4 regions of the Streptomyces sp. NPDC034111 genome follow, and region 2 is predicted to be linked to each of the others. Evidence: riboswitches for the same ligand, from Rfam matches in the RefSeq annotation. Region 2 holds a riboswitch; each other region holds the start of a gene.
What was found. A riboswitch is a leader RNA that binds a small molecule or an ion and turns the genes downstream of it on or off. The one in region 2 is predicted to bind cyclic di-AMP.

Region 1 (4,176 bases), on a different contig from region 2:
TGCCGCGCTCACGGGCGACGGCCGCGATGTGCTCCAGGAGCGCGGAGGCGACTCCGCGGCCCTGGTGGGCGTCCTGGACGAGGAAGGCGACCTCTGCCTGGTCGTCCTCGGGGTTCTTGGCAGGGAGCCCCTGGTCGTTGATCCGGTCGTAGCGGACCGTGGCGATGAACTCGCCGCCCACCGTGGCGGCGAGCCCGACCCGGTCGACGTAGTCGTGGTGGGTGAAGCGGTGCACGTCGCGGTCGGACAGGCGGGGGTAGGGCGCGAAGAAGCGGTAGTACTTCGACTCGTCCGAGACCTGTTCGTAGAAGGAGACCAGCCGCTCCGCGTCGTCGGGGGTGATGGGGCGGATCCGCGCCGTGCCGCCGTCGCGCAGCACCACGTCGGCTTCCCAGTGGGTCGGGTACGCGTGGTCCGGCGGCTTCTGCATGCGGACAGCGTACGACCGGGCACTGACAACGGCCCGTACGCGTACGCTCGGGGTCAGTCGGAGGCTTCTTGAGCACTCCCGGCAGCGTGAGAGACTGGTCTAGACAACTGTCACGACTTTGAAGGGCAACACCATGGCAGAGCGCCGCGTCAATGTCGGTTGGGCCGAGGGCCTGCACGCCCGCCCCGCGTCGATCTTCGTCCGTGCGGCCACCGCCTCCGGCGTCCCGATGACGATCGCCAAGGCTGATGGCACCCCTGTCAACGCGGCCTCCATGCTCGCGGTCCTGGGCCTGGGCGCCCAGGGTGGCGAGGAAATCGTGCTGGCCTCCGACGCCGAGGGCGCCGAGGCCGCGCTCGACCGCCTGGCGAAGCTCGTCGCCGAGGGTCTTGAGGAGCTCCCCGAGACCGTCTGAGCCCTGGTCCGCAAGGACCTCTTGCAGCATGCGGCGGCCCCGCCGCGGTGACCGGGAGACGGTCGCCGCGTCGGGGCCGTTCTGCGCTGTTGGGCGATTTCCGCACACCGGGAAAGAAAAGGCGCGCACCGTCCGGCGCTCAGGCGTGGTAGCGGAAAATGGGCACACAAATAGGCACCGTAAATAGACGCGCGAATAGGCGCGCGATGAGGCGCGGCAGCGCAGGCCGGAAATCCGACGCGATACGAGACATCGGCCCACCACTGGGCAAATGCATTCCGCGCCCCGCACCCCTTTGTATACGGGGCGATTGTTAAGAGCGGGCGCGCGCCGTGTTGACGGACCGTTTCGGATCGCTCACCTCGGGCTCGGCGGGGCGCCGCAGCCGGTACACCGGGAGGGAGCGCTCGATGTGGGCCGCCATCAGGGCACGGGCCCGTTCCGCGTCCCCCCGGGCCACCGCGTCCAGCACCGCGCCGTGTTCGTCCCACGACTCGCCGGACCGGGCCGGGGGCTCCACGGCATACATCCACTCGATCTTGCGCCGCAGCTGGGTCAGCAGCGCGGTCAGGCTGGGACTGCCGGCCGCCTGGGCGAGCGTCTCGTGGAACCAGCCGTCCAGTTGGCGCAGGTCCGCGGGGTTGCCGTGGCGGGCCCGCTCGCGCCCGAGCCGCACCAGTCCGCGCAGCACCTTCAGATGGGCCGGGCTGCGGCGGGCGGCGGCGCGGGCCGCGCCCAGCGGCTCCAGCAGGGCGCGGATGTCGAGGAGGTCGGCGGCCTCCTGCTCGGTGGGCTCGGCGACGCACGCGCCCGCGTGGTGGCGGGTGGTGACAAAGCCCTCCGACTGCAGGGTGCGCAGCGCTTCGCGGACCGGGACTCTGGAGACGCCGTAACGCGCCGCCAGGATCTCCTCGATCAGCCGGCTCCCCGGCGCCAGTGCACCGGAGACAATGTCCTCGCGAATCGCCGTGCACACTGCATGCGCGGAAATATGGCCTCGCATCGTCCGTGCCTCCGCCGTAATCCCCTGGAAACGCCGCCGGTTGGCGGCATTTCCGTGACTCTATTCGACCGGGACGGCTTTTCCGACGGACTCCTGTTATTCATGGATATATTTTGGCCAGCGCACGGGTCCGTCATCGGGCGATCCGGTGCGGCGGGTGCGGCGTGCGGTCCGTCAGACGTTGACGCCGTGCGAGCGCAGATAGGCGGTCGGGTCGATGTCCGAGCCGTAGTCCGGCGTGGTGCGGGCCTCGAAGTGCAGATGCGGGCCTGTGACGTTGCCGGTGGCGCCGGAGAGGCCGATCTGCTCGCCCGGTGTGACGGTCTGGCCGACCGAGACGCCGATGGACGACAGGTGGCCGTACTGGGTGTACGTACCGTCGTGCATCTTGATCACGACGTTGTTGCCGTACGCGCCGCCCCAGCCGGCCTCGACGACGGTGCCCGCGCCCACGGCGTGGACCGAGGTGCCGGAGGCGGCGTGGAAGTCGATGCCGGTGTGGCTGCCGGAGGACCACAGGCTGCTGGAGGCCTTGTAGCCGGTGGAGACGTAGGAGCCGGCGATCGGGGCGACGAAGGCGTTGAGGCGCTTGCGCTCGGCCTCGCGGGCCGCGCGCTCCTTGGCCTCGCGCTCGGCCTTGGCCTTCTTCCGGGCGGCCTCGGCGCGCCGCTTGGCCTCGTCGGCCTGCTTCTTGGCAAGGGCCTCGGCCTTCGCCTTCGCGGCGGCGGCCTCGGCGGCGGCCTGCTGTGCGTCGGCCTGGGCCTCGAGGCGGTCGGCGGCCTCGTCGCCGAGGACCACGGCCCGCTGGAGACCGGTGTCGTGTACGGGCGCCTGGTCCGTGGCGGCCAGCGCCGGCGAGGCCACGGAGGCGACCACGCCGGAGGCCGCCAGGCCGGCTATGCCGGCGATCTTGCGGGTGGAGCGAGCGGAGCGGCTCGCACCGCGGTGCTTCCCGGTGGCACGGATGAACGCCATGTACTGGCTGGTCCTTTCCTTCCTTCTCGCCTACCGGGTTAGCTGACGGGTTCGGAGCAGGAAGGTCTCCTACGGGCTCCTCCGGAGAGGAGTCCGATTCACCCCAAGGGACGTGTGGGTCCCCGGCTCCCCTGGCTCGCGCCGTACGGGGACTCGGCGATGACTGTCCGGTGCCACTGTTGTGGCGGACTTGTGACGAACAGCCGGACCGACGCTAAACGGGGCAACTTTCAATCGGCAAACAGAACCGGTTTTTTGTGCGGGATGCCACAAGAACCGCCGCAACCAGCCGCCATAAAACGGACATACGGCGGATCCCGTGGCGGGCGGGCGCCACGGGATCCGCATGCGTAACTGACTTGCCGTCAAGTGAAGGTGCTAGCCGCTGACGACCGTCACCTCGCCGATGCCCAGCGACCTGACGGGCTCGGCGATCTGCGCGGCGTCCCCGACCAGGACCGTCACCAGCCGGTCCACCGGGAAGGCGTTGACCACCGCCGCGGTCGCCTCGACCGTGCCGGTCTCCGCGAGCCGGGCGTACAACTGCGCCTGGAAGTCGTCCGGTAGCTGCTGCTCCACCTGGTCGGCGAGCGTGCCGGCGACGGCCGCCGCGGTCTCGTACTTGAGCGGCGCGACCCCGACGAGGTTCTGTACGGCGACATCCCGCTCGTCGTCCGTCAGCCCCTCTGCCGCGAGGGTCCGCAGCACCTTCCAGAGGTCGTCCAGGGCGGGGACCGTGGAGGCGGTGTCGACCGAGCCGCTGATGGCCAGCAGCGCGGCGCCCGTGGCCCCCTCGGGGGACGAGGGGGCGGTGGAGCGCAATACCTGACCGAAGGCGCGCACCCCGTAGGTGTAGCCCTTCTCCTCCCGCAGCACGCGGTCCAGACGGGAGGTGAGGGTGCCGCCCAGGCAGTACGTGCCGAGGACCTGGCCCGGCCAGACCCGGTCGTGCCGGTCGGCGCCGATGCGGCCGATGAGCAGCTGCGTCTGGACGGCGCCGGGGCGGTCCACGATCACCACCCGGCCGGTGTCGTCGGCGGTGATCGGCGCGGCCTTCAGCGGCTCGGCCGTGGAGCCGCTCCAGGCGCCGAGGGTGCCGGCGAGCGCCGCGTCCAGGTCGACGCCGGTGAAGTCACCGACGATGACCGCGGTGGCCGTGGCGGGCCGGACATGGGCGGCGTAGAAGGCCCGGACGGCCGCGGCGTCGATACGGGCGACGGTCTCCTCGGTGCCCTGCCGGGGACGCGACATCCGGGACGTGGCCGGAAACAGCTCCTTGGACAGCGCCATGGCGGCGCGCCGGGCCGGGTTGGCGAGCTCGTGCGGGATCTCGTCGAGGCGGTTGCGCACCAG
Region 2 (4,176 bases):
GGCCTGCGGTCAGCCCTTGAACCGCGGGAAGGCGGAGCGGCCCGCGTACACCGCGGCGTCGTCGAGGATCTCCTCGATGCGCAGCAGCTGGTTGTACTTGGCGACGCGCTCGGAGCGGGCCGGGGCGCCGGTCTTGATCTGGCCGCAGTTGGTGGCGACGGCGAGGTCGGCGATGGTGACGTCCTCGGTCTCACCGGAGCGGTGCGACATCATGCACTTGAAGCCGTTGCGCTGGGCCAGCTCGACGGCGTCCAGGGTCTCGGTCAGCGAGCCGATCTGGTTGACCTTCACCAGCAGCGCGTTGGCGGAGCCCTCCTCGATGCCGCGGGCGAGGCGCTCGGGGTTGGTGACGAACAGGTCGTCGCCGACCAGCTGGACCTTGCTGCCGAGCTTGTCGGTGATGACCTTCCAGCCGGCCCAGTCGTCCTCGAACAGCGGGTCCTCGATGGAGACCAGCGGGTAGGCCGCCACCAGCTCCCCGTAGTACTCCGTCATCTCGGCGGCGGAGCGCTCCTTGCCCTCGAAGAGGTACTTGCCGTCCTTGTAGAACTCGGAGGCGGCGACGTCCAGGGCGAGGGCGATGTCCTGGCCGGGGGCGTAACCGGCCTGCTTGATGGCCTCCAGGATGAGGTCCAGGGCCTCGCGGTTGGAGCCCAGGTTGGGGGCGAAGCCGCCCTCGTCACCGAGGCCGGTGGACAGCCCGCGCTCCTTCAGGACCTTCTTGAGGGTGTGGTAGACCTCGGCGCCCCAGCGCAGCGCCTCGGAGAAGGACTCCGCGCCGATCGGGGCGATCATGAACTCCTGGATGTCCACGTTGGAGTCGGCGTGCGAGCCGCCGTTCAGGATGTTCATCATCGGGACGGGCAGGACATGCGCGTTCGGGCCACCGAGGTAGCGGAACAGCGGGAGGTCGCTGGCCTCGGAGGCGGCGTGCGCGACGGCGAGGGAGACGCCCAGGATGGCGTTGGCGCCGAGCGAGCCCTTGTTGTCGGTGGCGTCCAGGTCGAACATCGCCTGGTCGATCAGCCGCTGCTCGGTCGCGTCGTAGCCGACGAGCTCCGGGCCGATCTGCTCGATGACGGCCAGGACGGCCTTTTCGACGCCCTTGCCGAGGTAGCGGTTCGGGTCGCCGTCGCGGAGCTCGATGGCCTCGAAGGCGCCGGTCGAGGCGCCGGACGGCACGGCGGCACGGCCGGTGCTGCCGTCGTCGAGGCCGACCTCGACCTCGACCGTGGGATTACCTCGCGAGTCGAGAATTTCGCGGGCTACGACGACGTCGATGGACGGCACGTTGTCTCCTTCATGGGTGTCTGGAGTTCTCCGGCACGAGCCTAACGGCCCCGGGTGCATCCACTGCCCCTCGGCCCGCTCTGTGGGACGGAAGGGCCCGAAAATCTTCCCAAAGGCATAGTTCGCCGGAGATTTAGCTGCATTGTTCGCGTAACGGGAAAAATCGCTGGACGTGGCAGGTCACAGCCCCGGCCACGCGCTGGCGCACGGAGAAACCCCGCCGCGGCGCGCTGAGGGAACGGCGCGCCGGGCGGGGCTGTCTCAGGAGGAAGGTGACCCGCACCGGGCCTGGACCCGCCGCCCGGGTCCGGTCGGCTCCGGTGCGGGGACGGCTCAGACGTTGAGCTTCTGGCCCGGGAAGATCAGGTTCGGGTTGCCGCCGATGACCGACTTGTTGGCCTCGTACAGCGACTTCCAGTTGGTGCCGTGCGCCTTGGCGATCTTGGCGAGGGTGTCGCCCGCCTTCACGGTGTAGTTGCCGTGGCCGTTGGACTTCTTCGGGGCCGGCTGGGCCTTCTCGGTCTTGGCGGCCGGGGTGGTCTTCTTCACCGCGTCGTCGCTCTTCTGCGGCGCGGACTTGGTCTGCGCGGAGGAGCCGGTGTCGACGTCGGCGGCGGGACCACCGGAGGTGAGGCCGCCGGCGCCCGCGCAGGTCCAGGCACCCGGGCCCTGGATGGCGAGCAGCTTCTCGGCGGCGGCGATCTGCTGGGCCTTGGTGGCCAGGTCCGCACGCGGCGCGTACTGGGTACCGCCGGCGGCGGCCCAGCTGGAGTTGGAGAACTGGAGGCCACCGTAGTAGCCGTTACCGGTGTTGATCGACCAGTTGCCGCCGGACTCGCACTGGGCGACCTTGTCCCAGGTCGCGACGGAGGCGGCGGAGGCGGAGGTGGCGCCCATCAGCGGGACGGCCACGGCGGCACCGGCGACACCGGCGAGGGTGGCGACGCGGGCGGCCTTGGAGGGACGACGGTGCTTGCCTTTGTTGATCAGCATGGTTCGTTCGTTTCCTCACCGACGCCTGCGAGGTGAGCTGTCGGGTTCGGGCTGTGAGTGCCCGGCCGGTGCGCGTGGCGCACCTGCTTCACCCCAAGCCGGCTGACCCGCTTTCACGGTCCTGACCGGCACTTACCTTGGTTCCCCCGCTCCTGCCTACGGCGCTTGCGCGTCAACTGCCTGCGATCACCGGCAGGATTCGGCGTGTGATCACAGGGGCCCGCTTTGGCGAGCGGTCATGACCGTAAGCAGTAACCCTGTTGATGTTCAAACCCCACCATCTGAACCAAGTTGACCGCTTTTGATCACGAGTTGGTCACATATCCGCAGGTGGGGCCCGGTCCGACGAGTCCGGACGGACCGGGGTTCACCAGGCGCAAAGAGACCCTTGTCTCACTTTCGCCAAATCGGGGCGAAGGCTGCGAACTACCCTGCGGTGTGCCCGAGATCGAGCTGCTGACCTGGGTGGATCAGATCCGCGTCGGACCCGATGACGCCCTCGTTGCGCTCGTAGAGCGCGTTCCACCCGCCGGGCAGACTATGGGCCGCGGCGATGGCTGACAGGCTGTCACCCTTGCGCACGGTGTAGTCGCCGTCGTCCGCCGGGTCCGTACGGTGCGCGTCACCGCCGCGCGAGGCGTGCCGGCCCGAGGTGCGGTCACCGCCGTCCCGCTCGCTGTCGTCCACATTGCCGCGGTGCCGGCCCTTGGCGGGCGTCTCGTGCGGGGTGCCGGCGGTGTCCGTACGGCTGCCGTCGTCGGACGGGTCGGCGGACTCGGCGGGGTCGCCGGACTCGGAGGGCTCGGCAGACTCGGACGGGTCGGCGGAGTCGGAGGGGTCCTCGGAGGGGGAGGCGCCGTCGCTGCCGTCCTCGCCGTCGCTGCCGGTCCCCTCGCCGTTGCCCTTGCCCTCGTCGTCCGGCGTCGCGGAGTCGGACGGTTCCTGGGTGCGGTCGTGGCCGCGGTGGGAGGCGTCGTCGGAGTCGGCGGAGTCCGAGGGGTCGGAGTCCGAGGGCGAGGGTGTCGCGTCGGACGGCTCGTCGGACCGGCTGTCGCCGGACCCGTCGTGCGCCCCGGACCCGTCGGACCAGTCGGAGGAGCCCTCCTCGTCGCCCGGGTCGGGCAGCGGCATGCTGGTGTTGCCCGGGTCGACCTCCGGCGCCTGACCGTCCTGGGTCAGGCCCGCGTTCACCGCACAGCTGGGCCAGGCGTCCGGGCCGCGGTCGTCCAGGATCGATTCGGCCACCGCGATCTGCTGGGCGCGGCTGGCGAGGTCGGGGCGCGAGGCGTAGGCGGCGCCGCCGTTCTCGTCCCACATCTCCTGGGTCAGCTGGAGCCCGCCGTAGAAGCCGTTGCCCGAGGCCGCACTCCAGACCCCACCGCTCTCACACTGGGCGACCTTGTCCCAGGTCGCGGTGTCGGCGGCGTGTGCACCACCGGCGGAGAGCAGGGGCAGAGCTAGGCCTGCGCCGGTCACTCCCGCCGTGACAAAGATGGCCGGTGCCTGACGGGGGCGACGGTGTCGGCCGGTCCCGGAACGCATGCGGATGCCTTTCGCGCGGCGGTTGAGTTGTCCGACGATCCGTTCGAATCATTCGAACGGGCCGACAGGTCACCCGTCGACCGATGCGGGCACGGCGCGCACCCTTAGCCCGGTCCACCCCATCACCGCTTCGACCGATCGAGTGAATCCCATCGAATCCTGACGATCGTCGGTCGAAAGGTAGCCGGGGTCACGGGTAGTCACAAGCCGGTGTAGCGCAGATCACGTAATGGTCACGCAGGTGACGCTGCGTCACTTCGGCCTCCGTCGCTGGTCAGAGCCCGCTCGGGAGTGAACTCCACCGGCAACGACCGCAGTCCGCGCATGATGAGCCCGCCGCGCCAGCGCAAA
Region 3 (4,176 bases), on a different contig from region 2:
GCCGGCCGTCCAGGGCGAGGGTCAGCAGCAGTCCGTCCTCCGGGGCCGGGGGGCGGTTCTCCGGCGGGGTGTGGTGGTGTTCCGGCGTGCTGAGCCACGGCAGGACGGAGTGGTGCTCGTTGGAGATCCAGTGCCCGCCGCCGGCCCGCCCGTCGAGCAGCGACCGTACGAGCCGGGCGAACTCCTCGCGGCGGGCCGGCGGAAGGTAGTTCAGCACCGCGCTGTGGAAGATGACCAACGTCGCCCCGGCCGGTGCCTCGGCGGCGAGCGCGGGCAGCTCCTCGATCAGATCGCCGCGGACGATCCGCGGCCGCGGCGCCGTGCGTACGGCTTCGACGGCCGCGGTCAGCCGCCCCGCACGCCCCTCCTCACCGGGCCAGACGAGCGCCTGGAGCCAGCGCAGATCGTCCGGTTCGGCAACCGGGTCGAGCGGCTGGAGATCGATCCCGGCCCGCCAGACGACCTCCGGCAGCCGGCCGGGCAGCTCCTCGGCCGCCCAGTCCGTACGGCACCCGAACACCACCGGACTTCCCGGCGCCCCGACCTCGACGGCCCGACGAACGCCCGCCGCCCCGCCGCCCTCGTGCCCGTATCCGTCCCCGTACCCGTACCGGTTCGCGCCGTCGTACCCGTATCCGTCCGCGTTCGCGTTCGCGCCCGCCCCCGCCTCCCCGTCCGCGTACTCGTACCGGTACCGATAGCGGTCCGGATGCAGGCACAGTCCGGCCGACGTGCCGACCTCCAGCAGTGCCAAGGGCTGCGGCAGCCGGGCGAGCAGCGGCAGCAGGGTGGCGCAGCGGGCCGGTTCATTGGTCTGGGTGGCGCGCTGCATGATCACCGTGCGCACCTCGTCCCAGTGCCGGATCGTCCACTCGCGCCAGCGGCCGTACGCCGCCTCGCCGCGCGGGCCCTGTTCCGCGTGCGGGCCGTCGAGATGGCGGACGGCGGCGAGCAGGAGGTTCGGCTGCTGCTTGTTGCCGGCCGGCAGGGACCCGGACAACAGGTCGCAGAGTTCCGGGTCGTGACCGATCCGTGCGCTCAACTCCTCATGGGCGTCGGACCGTCCGCGGGCTTCCTGCCACGAGAACTCGCGGTACCGCAGTGCCACCTCCTGTGCACTGCTGCGAGGGACGCCGCGTGCGGTGCGGTGCCCGGCGTTCGCGAGGCTCTCGACATTTCCGGTGCGCTCGACGTTGACGGCCATGATCCGACGTTACGCTCTCACGTTCCGTAATCGGCGGGCACCCCTCCGCATAACAACTGACGCACAATCAAGCCGAGATCGTTTAGCGTTGAGCGGTCAACTCGCCCGTTTTGTGGTCATGGTGGCGGAAAAATTCCACACCCTTGTTGTGCGCGGCGCATAAGGATTCCCGGGAAGGCTTGGAAAATGGCCACGACCTCTATTACTGTCCGATAACGCAGCGCGGTCGTCCCAGCCGTCGCAAGTGGCGGCACCGCGCGCCGACGCCGAATCCCGTACGCGCTTTTCACGCACCTCCAGCACCTCGAACTGCACCAAGGGAACCGGGGAACCACCACCTTGGGGTGAATCGGACGCCTCCGCCAGAGGGTGCCCGTAGGAGACCTTCCTGCTCCGAACCCGTCAGCTAACCCGGTAGGCGAGAAGGAAGGAAAGGAGTGCGCCCCCGTGGCGTCCAACAGGCCTGCCCCCGAGGCTCCGTCCGCGTACGAACTCGACGACCGAGGAGCCTTCCAGGGCCACGGTTACGCGGGCGGTGGTGCGGACATCGACAGCGACGGCCCGTGGGAGGAGTGGAACCCCACCGAGGACTCCGTCCGGCCCGTACGCGGTAAGCACCGGGTGGCCAGGCAGCGCGGCGGCGGCTTCGCCCGCGGCGGCACGGTGCTGGGCGTCGGCGTCATCGCGGCGGTCGGCGCGGGCGGTATGGCCACCGCCGAGGATCGCCCGCCGGTCCCCATCTCGATGCCGGACATCGGCGGGATGGCCCACGACCTCTCCGAGAACCTGCCGGACGCCTCCTCGCTGCCCGGCGTCGGCGATCTCATATCCGACGGCGGTTCCGACGCGCAGGCGGGCGCGGACTCCGCCGTCGAGGCCTCGGGCGCCGGCGGGTCCGGACCGCTCACCCAGGCCGTCCAGACGGGCGGCTCCGGTACGGGTACGAACGCCGGCGAGGCGCTGCGCAGCCGCATCCTCCAGCAGGCCGACGCCCAGCAGGGCGCCGCCGAGGAGGAGGCCCGCGAGGCCGCGGAGAGCGCCGCCCTCAAGCGGGCCGCCACGGACGCGTCCGAAGCCCAGAAGACCGCCGAGCAGGCCGCGGCCGCCAAGAAGGCGGCGGAGCTGGAGGCCAAGCGGAAGGCCGAGGAGGAGGCCCGCCGGAAGGCGGAGGCCGAACGCCTCGCCCAACTGGCGAAGAGCTTCATCACCCCGGTGTCCTCCTACACGCTCACCGCCAGCTTCGGCCAGGCCGGCGACCGCTGGGCCGCCGACCACACCGGACAGGACTTCGCCGCACCGACCGGCACGCCCGTCAAGGCGGTGCACTCCGGCACCATCACCCAGGCCGGCTGGGCCGGTTCGTACGGCTACCGCATCGTCCTCACCCTCGACGACGGCACCGAACTCTGGTTCTGCCATCTGTCCTCGATGGTGAAGACCTCCGGCAAGGTCAACACCGGCGACGTCATCGGCCGCGTCGGCGCCACCGGCAACGTCACCGGCCCGCACCTCCACCTGGAGGTCCGCCCGGACGCCGGCGACCCGATCGACCCGATGCCGTGGCTGCGCGAGCACGGCGTCAACGTCTGAGGCGTCCGAGGACGACGGCGGCGGTCGTCGGGGGAGCCGGGTTGTTCCCAGGGGCATGAACGCCCTTGGGAACAACGGGAATCCCGCCGGAGGCGCTGGAGGGCCCGGAGGCCTTGGCGGCCCTGGAGGCCCGGGGAATCCCTACCGATGCACCGGACACCTCCGGAACCACCGGGAATAACTCCCCTCCCCCCAACGCTGCACCTACGCATGACCGCGACACACTCCTCCCACCCCCCTCGTCACCGCCGGCCCCTCGGCTCGCTCTCCGTCTCGCCGCTCTGCCTCGGGGGCAACGTCTTCGGCTGGACGGCCGACGAAGCCGAGTCCTTCGCCGTGCTCGATGCGTACGTGGCGGGCGGCGGCAACTTCATCGACACCGCCGACGTCTACTCGGCCTGGGTGCCGGGCAACGAGGGCGGCGAATCCGAGACCCTCATCGGCAACTGGCTGGCCGCCCGCGGCAATCGCTCCGACGTCGTCATCGCCACCAAGGTCGGCGCCCACCCCGACCACAAGGGCCTGCGCGCCGCCACCATCAAGTCCGCGGTCGACGCCTCCCTCACCCGCCTCCGCACGGACTACATCGACCTCTACTACACCCACTACGACGACGAATCGGTCGAGATCGCGGAGTTTCTGACCGCCCTCGACGACCTCGTCAAGGCCGGCAAGGTCCGCGAGATCGCCGCCTCCAACATCTCCGCGCGGCGCCTGGAGGAGTCCCTGGCCTTCTCCGACCGCGAGGGCCTGGCCCGCTACGTCGCCCTCCAGCCGCACTACAACCTGGTCTCCCGCGACACCTACGAGGGCGAACTCGCCGATGTCGCCGCCCGCCACGGCGTCGCCGCGGTCCCGTACTACGCACTCGCCTCCGGCTTCCTGACCGGCAAGTACCGCCCGGACAGCACGGTCGACAGCGCCCGCTCGGAGAAGGCCGCCAAGCACCTGGCCACCGACCGCGGACGCCGCGTCCTCCAGGCGCTCGACACGGTCGCCACCGCCCACGAGGCCGAGCCCGCCACCGTCGCCCTCGCCTGGCTGGCCGCGCAGCCCACCGTCGCCGCCCCCATCGCCAGCGCCCGCACACTGGACCAGCTCCCGGCCCTCCTGGCCCTCACCGAGCTGACCCTCACGGAGCCCGAACTCAACCTCCTGACCGAGGCGTCGGCCTGACACAGCAGAGGGCGGTCGCGCACACCACTCCGCGACCGCCCTCCGCAACTCACCGCCCGACCCGCTACGCCTTCCGGTCGGCCAGGGCCCACGACGCCAGCGCCACCCCACCCGCCACCGCGAACACCGAAGGCCAGGCCCCGATCTTCTTCGCCAACGGGTGCGACCCCACAAACGCCGCCACATACGCCCCGCTCAAGGCCGCC
Region 4 (4,176 bases), on a different contig from region 2:
CTCGATGACCGCGTTGGCGGCGGAGAGGATCGTCTGCGACGAGCGGTAGTTCTGCTCCAGCAGGATCGTGGTCGCGTCCGGGTAGTCCTCCTCGAACTGGAGGATGTTGCGGATGGTGGCGCCGCGGAAGGCGTAGATCGACTGGTCGGCGTCACCGACGACGCACAGTTCGGCGGCGGGGATCTCGGGGGTGCCGGTGCCGACGAGTTCGCGTACGAGGGTGTACTGGGCGTGGTTGGTGTCCTGGTACTCGTCGACGAGGACGTGGCGGAAGCGGCGGCGGTAGTGCTCGGCGACGTCGGGGAAGGCCTGGAGGAGGTTGACCGTCGTCATGATGATGTCGTCGAAGTCCAGGGCGTTGGCCTCGCGCAGCCGCGCCTGGTACATCGCGTACGCCTCGGCGAGGGTCTTCTCGAATCCGTCGGCCGCCGTGCCTGCGAAGGTCTCCTCGTCGATGAGCTCGTTCTTGAGGTTGGAGATCTTCGCGCTGAAGGACTTGGGCGGGAAGCGCTTGGGGTCGAGGTCGAGGTCGCGGCAGACCAGGGCCATCAGGCGCTTGGAGTCGGCGGCGTCGTAGATCGAGAAGGAGGAGGTGAAGCCCAGCTTCTTGGACTCGCGGCGCAGGATGCGGACGCAGGCGCTGTGGAAGGTGGAGACCCACATGGCGTTGGCGCGGGGGCCGACCAGCTCCTCGACGCGCTCCTTCATCTCCCCGGCGGCCTTGTTCGTGAACGTGATCGCGAGGATCTGGCCGGGGTGGACATGGCGCTCGGCGAGCAGATGCGCGATGCGGTGGGTGAGCACCCGGGTCTTGCCGGAGCCGGCGCCGGCGACGATCAGCAGCGGGCTGCCGGTGTGCACCACGGCCGCCTTCTGTTCGTCGTTGAGTCCCTCGAGCAGCGCCGCGGCGTCGACGGCCGGGCGGGCGGCGCCGTCGCGGTAGTACGCCTCCCTGGGCACGGGCACGTCGAAGCGCCCGCCGAAGAGGTCGGCGGGGATCTCCTCCGGGGCCGGCTCGTGCTCGTCCTCGGGGGGCGGCGGGTGCTCCTCCTCGCCCTTGTGGCCGAGGTCCGCCAGGAAGCTGTCGTCAAAGAGGCTGCTCATCGCCCACCGAGTCTAGGCCGCCGCACTGACAGCGTGCGGCGGAGTGGGGGATTGCCCGCCGGTTTACGGGACGTGCCCGGTGTTACGGGGGGCGGCGGCAGGTCAGGGGCCTGGCGTCGTCCTGTCGCTGCGGCCGTACGCCGGGACGGTACGGGCCGGGGCGGACCGGGTCGGGACGGGACGGGGCAGACCGGCTCGGGACGATGCGGGCCGGGTCGCGACGGCGGGCCGGGGCGGTACGGCGGGCCGGGTCGGATCGGGTCGGGTCCGGCAGCGGCGGCAGCAGCAGCACGTATCCCGAAACCGACATCTGCCGCAACAACCCCCGCATCGCGTTCAGGTCACGAAAAGGTTTCGGGCATATCGAACATCAGCCTTCACAGGAGCCACACGAGTTGGCTAACGTCCTCGCTCAGGCAGCCCGCCTCCCCGTGGACGACAGCGTCCGCACGGGCCGCCCGCGCCGAGTCCGGCCCTGCCACGAGGCATCCGGAGCCGGGGACCCACCAGCACCACCGGGGTGAATCGGTCCTGCGCCCGTCCAGGCGGACGCGCGGACCGTAGGGCAAGCCTTCCGTCAGCGACACCGCCCGAACCCGACAGCTAACCCGGTAGGCGGTCCACGGAAGGAGTTGCCGGCCTTGGCGTCCCATCGCAAGCCGCGCACCAGTGTTCTGACCTCGCCCGGAGGCCGGCGTACGGCGGCCGGGATCACCACCGCCGCCCTCGCCTCGGTCACCCTGCTCTCGCAGTCCGCCGACGCGGCCCCCAGGGCGCCCCGGCCCACCATCGAAGAGGTCAAGCAGAAGGTCGACGGGCTCTACCGCCAGGCCGAGGTGTCCACCCAGAAGTACAACGCCGCCAAGGAGCGGGCGGACCACCAGCGCGAGACCGTCAACGGCCTGCTCGATGCCGCGGCCAAGCGTGCGCAGCGGATGAACGACTCCCGGCGGGAGCTGGGCACCTTCGCGTCGGCGCAGTACCGCACCGGCGGGATGAACCCGACGGCGCAGCTGATGCTCGCCAAGGACCCGCAGCAGTTCTTCGACCGCAGTCACCTCATGGAGCGGCTGACCAGCCGGCAGAAGCAGGCGGTCACCGACTACCAGGAGCAGGCGGCCGCGGCGGCGCGCCAGCGGGCCGAGGCGACCCGCAGTCTGGAGCAGTTGCAGAGGTCGCAGAGCTCCCTCAAGGCGTCCAAGCAGTCCGTGCAGCAGAAGCTGGCCGAGGCCCGGCAGTTGCTGTCGCGGCTGACCGCGCAGGAGAAGGCGCGGCTGGCGGAGCTGGAGCGTCAGAAGGAGGCCGAGGCCAAGCGCCGGGCCGAGGAGGAGGCGCGCCGGCAGCAGGAGCGGGAGCGCCAGCGGCAGCAGGACGGCGACGGTACGAGCGGCGGTCAGACGGGGGGCGGCACCAGCGACGGCGGCTCCACCGGGGGCTCGCAGTCCACCCAGGCCGAAAAGGCCCTTGCGTTCGCCCGCGCCCAGATCGGCAAGCCGTATGTCTGGGGCGCGACCGGCCCGAGTTCCTATGACTGCTCGGGGCTGACGCAGGCGGCGTGGAAGGCGGCCGGGGTGGATCTGCCGCGGACGACCTGGGATCAGGTCAAGGTCGGCGAGCGGGTGGCGACCAAGGATCTGCAACCCGGTGACCTGGTCTTCTTCTACGACGACATCAGCCATGTCGGGATGTACATAGGCGACGGCAAGATGATCCACGCTCCGAAGCCGGGCGCCAATGTCCGGGAGGAGTCGATCTACTACATGCCGATCTACGGGAGCGTCCGCCCGGCTTGAGCCGCGGCCCGCGCCCCACTTCAGGCCACCCCCCACGGGTCACCCCCCACACGCCACCGCGCGGCCGTCGTTCCCGGATCCGGGGACGATGACCGCGCGGTGTGCGTGGGCGCTCCGCCGGAGCGGCGGGCCGCTCAGGTCCAGAGCACCGCGAGGAAGATGTTGGCGACCGTGAGCGCGCCGACCGCGGCGAAGAGCGGCTTGTCCACCGTCTCCTCGTCCCGCTTGACGTAGACCAGCGCGAGGATCACCACCAGTACGGCCATCTTGATGCCGATCTTGATGTTGTTGACCGGGTGGTCCTGGGCCTGGTTGAGGCCGACCAGCACGATGCCGGTGACGAGCATCGTCAGTGCTCCGTGCAGCATGGCCGGCACGAAGCGGGCGGTGCCCGCGCTCATCGCCTTCATCTGGGTCAGGAAGCCGCCCAGCAGGGCCGCGATGCCGATGATGTGCAGCCCGACGAAGATATTGGTTACTACGTCCATAGTGCTGGATCGTAGCCGCCGTATAGCACGGCCTCCCGGGCAGGGCGTCCGCAATCGCCGCTTCGGTCAGGGCAGACCGGTCCCGGCGTGCAGGCGGCGCCGCCGTGGTCACGCGCGTACCGGCTGGCGGTCGAATGCGAACAATGCCGGGCAATCGGGCTCATTCGCGAGACGTCCGGGCTTAGCGTCCTCCTCCAGGTGGCCGACTCCCCGCCATCGCCGGACGTGTACCGGTGCTCCGTCGGCCACCCCGCCGAGAGGTCCGGCGGCGGTCCGCTGCCTCGTGGCGGACCGCCGCCGGATCCACGGCCCGAAGGGAAGGAAGTGACGGCCACCGTGGCCTCGCACCGCAAGCCCAGGCAGCATCCGCTCGCCTCGCTGACCGGCGGCTCGCGCACCGCGCGCACCGCCCGTACGGCCGCCACCCTCGCCCTCGCGGGTGCCGCCACCGCCACCACCTTCGACGGCACCGGCCAGGCAGCACCACCGCCCACACCCGCCCAGGTCAAGGGCCGGGTCGACGCGTTGTACCAGGAGGCAGAGGTGGCCACACAGAACTACAACGGCGCCCGGCAGGCCGCCGGCGCCGCACGCGAGGAGCTGAGCAGACTCCAGGACGAGGCCGCCCGCCGGACCCGGCAGCTGAACGGCGCCCGCGCCGAACTGGGCGCCGTGGCCGCCTCCCAGTACCGCTCGGGAGGTGTGGACCCGACCGTGCGGCTGCTGTTGTCCGCGGATCCGCAGCGCTATCTGGACGGCGCCGCGGTCCTGGAGCGTACGGGCAGTCACCA

Region 1: linked by a shared signal. The riboswitch ahead of ACZ55A_RS32115 (M23 family metallopeptidase) and the one ahead of ACZ55A_RS12570 (transglycosylase family protein) in region 2 are both predicted to bind cyclic di-AMP.
Region 3: linked by a shared signal. The riboswitch ahead of ACZ55A_RS31505 (M23 family metallopeptidase) and the one ahead of ACZ55A_RS12570 (transglycosylase family protein) in region 2 are both predicted to bind cyclic di-AMP.
Region 4: linked by a shared signal. The riboswitch ahead of ACZ55A_RS10650 (C40 family peptidase) and the one ahead of ACZ55A_RS12570 (transglycosylase family protein) in region 2 are both predicted to bind cyclic di-AMP.

What each region holds. Positions count from the first base shown of each region.
Region 1 covers NZ_JBVIST010000021.1:125,569-129,744, reverse strand. Annotated here, with positions in the region: gene ACZ55A_RS32130 (bifunctional acetate--CoA ligase family protein/GNAT family N-acetyltransferase) at 1-430, opposite strand, end outside; gene ACZ55A_RS32125 (HPr family phosphocarrier protein) at 564-845, shown strand; gene ACZ55A_RS32120 (GntR family transcriptional regulator) at 1,159-1,848, opposite strand; gene ACZ55A_RS32115 (M23 family metallopeptidase) at 2,023-2,823, opposite strand; cyclic di-AMP (ydaO/yuaA leader) riboswitch at 2,836-2,992, opposite strand; gene ACZ55A_RS32110 (M16 family metallopeptidase) at 3,202-4,176, opposite strand, start outside.
Region 2 covers NZ_JBVIST010000004.1:103,648-107,823, forward strand. Annotated here, with positions in the region: gene eno (phosphopyruvate hydratase) at 10-1,290, opposite strand; gene ACZ55A_RS12570 (transglycosylase family protein) at 1,624-2,283, opposite strand; cyclic di-AMP (ydaO/yuaA leader) riboswitch at 2,291-2,457, opposite strand; gene ACZ55A_RS12575 (LysM peptidoglycan-binding domain-containing protein) at 2,710-3,759, opposite strand; gene ACZ55A_RS12580 (cytochrome P450 family protein) at 4,059-4,176, opposite strand, start outside.
Region 3 covers NZ_JBVIST010000020.1:114,058-118,233, forward strand. Annotated here, with positions in the region: gene ACZ55A_RS31500 (DUF2332 family protein) at 1-1,204, opposite strand, end outside; cyclic di-AMP (ydaO/yuaA leader) riboswitch at 1,495-1,640, shown strand; gene ACZ55A_RS31505 (M23 family metallopeptidase) at 1,652-2,794, shown strand; gene ACZ55A_RS31510 (aldo/keto reductase) at 3,005-3,970, shown strand; gene ACZ55A_RS31515 (hypothetical protein) at 4,035-4,176, opposite strand, start outside.
Region 4 covers NZ_JBVIST010000003.1:286,073-290,248, forward strand. Annotated here, with positions in the region: gene pcrA (DNA helicase PcrA) at 1-1,104, opposite strand, end outside; cyclic di-AMP (ydaO/yuaA leader) riboswitch at 1,556-1,738, shown strand; gene ACZ55A_RS10650 (C40 family peptidase) at 1,746-2,897, shown strand; gene ACZ55A_RS10655 (hypothetical protein) at 3,032-3,385, opposite strand; gene ACZ55A_RS10660 (C40 family peptidase) at 3,710-4,176, shown strand, end outside.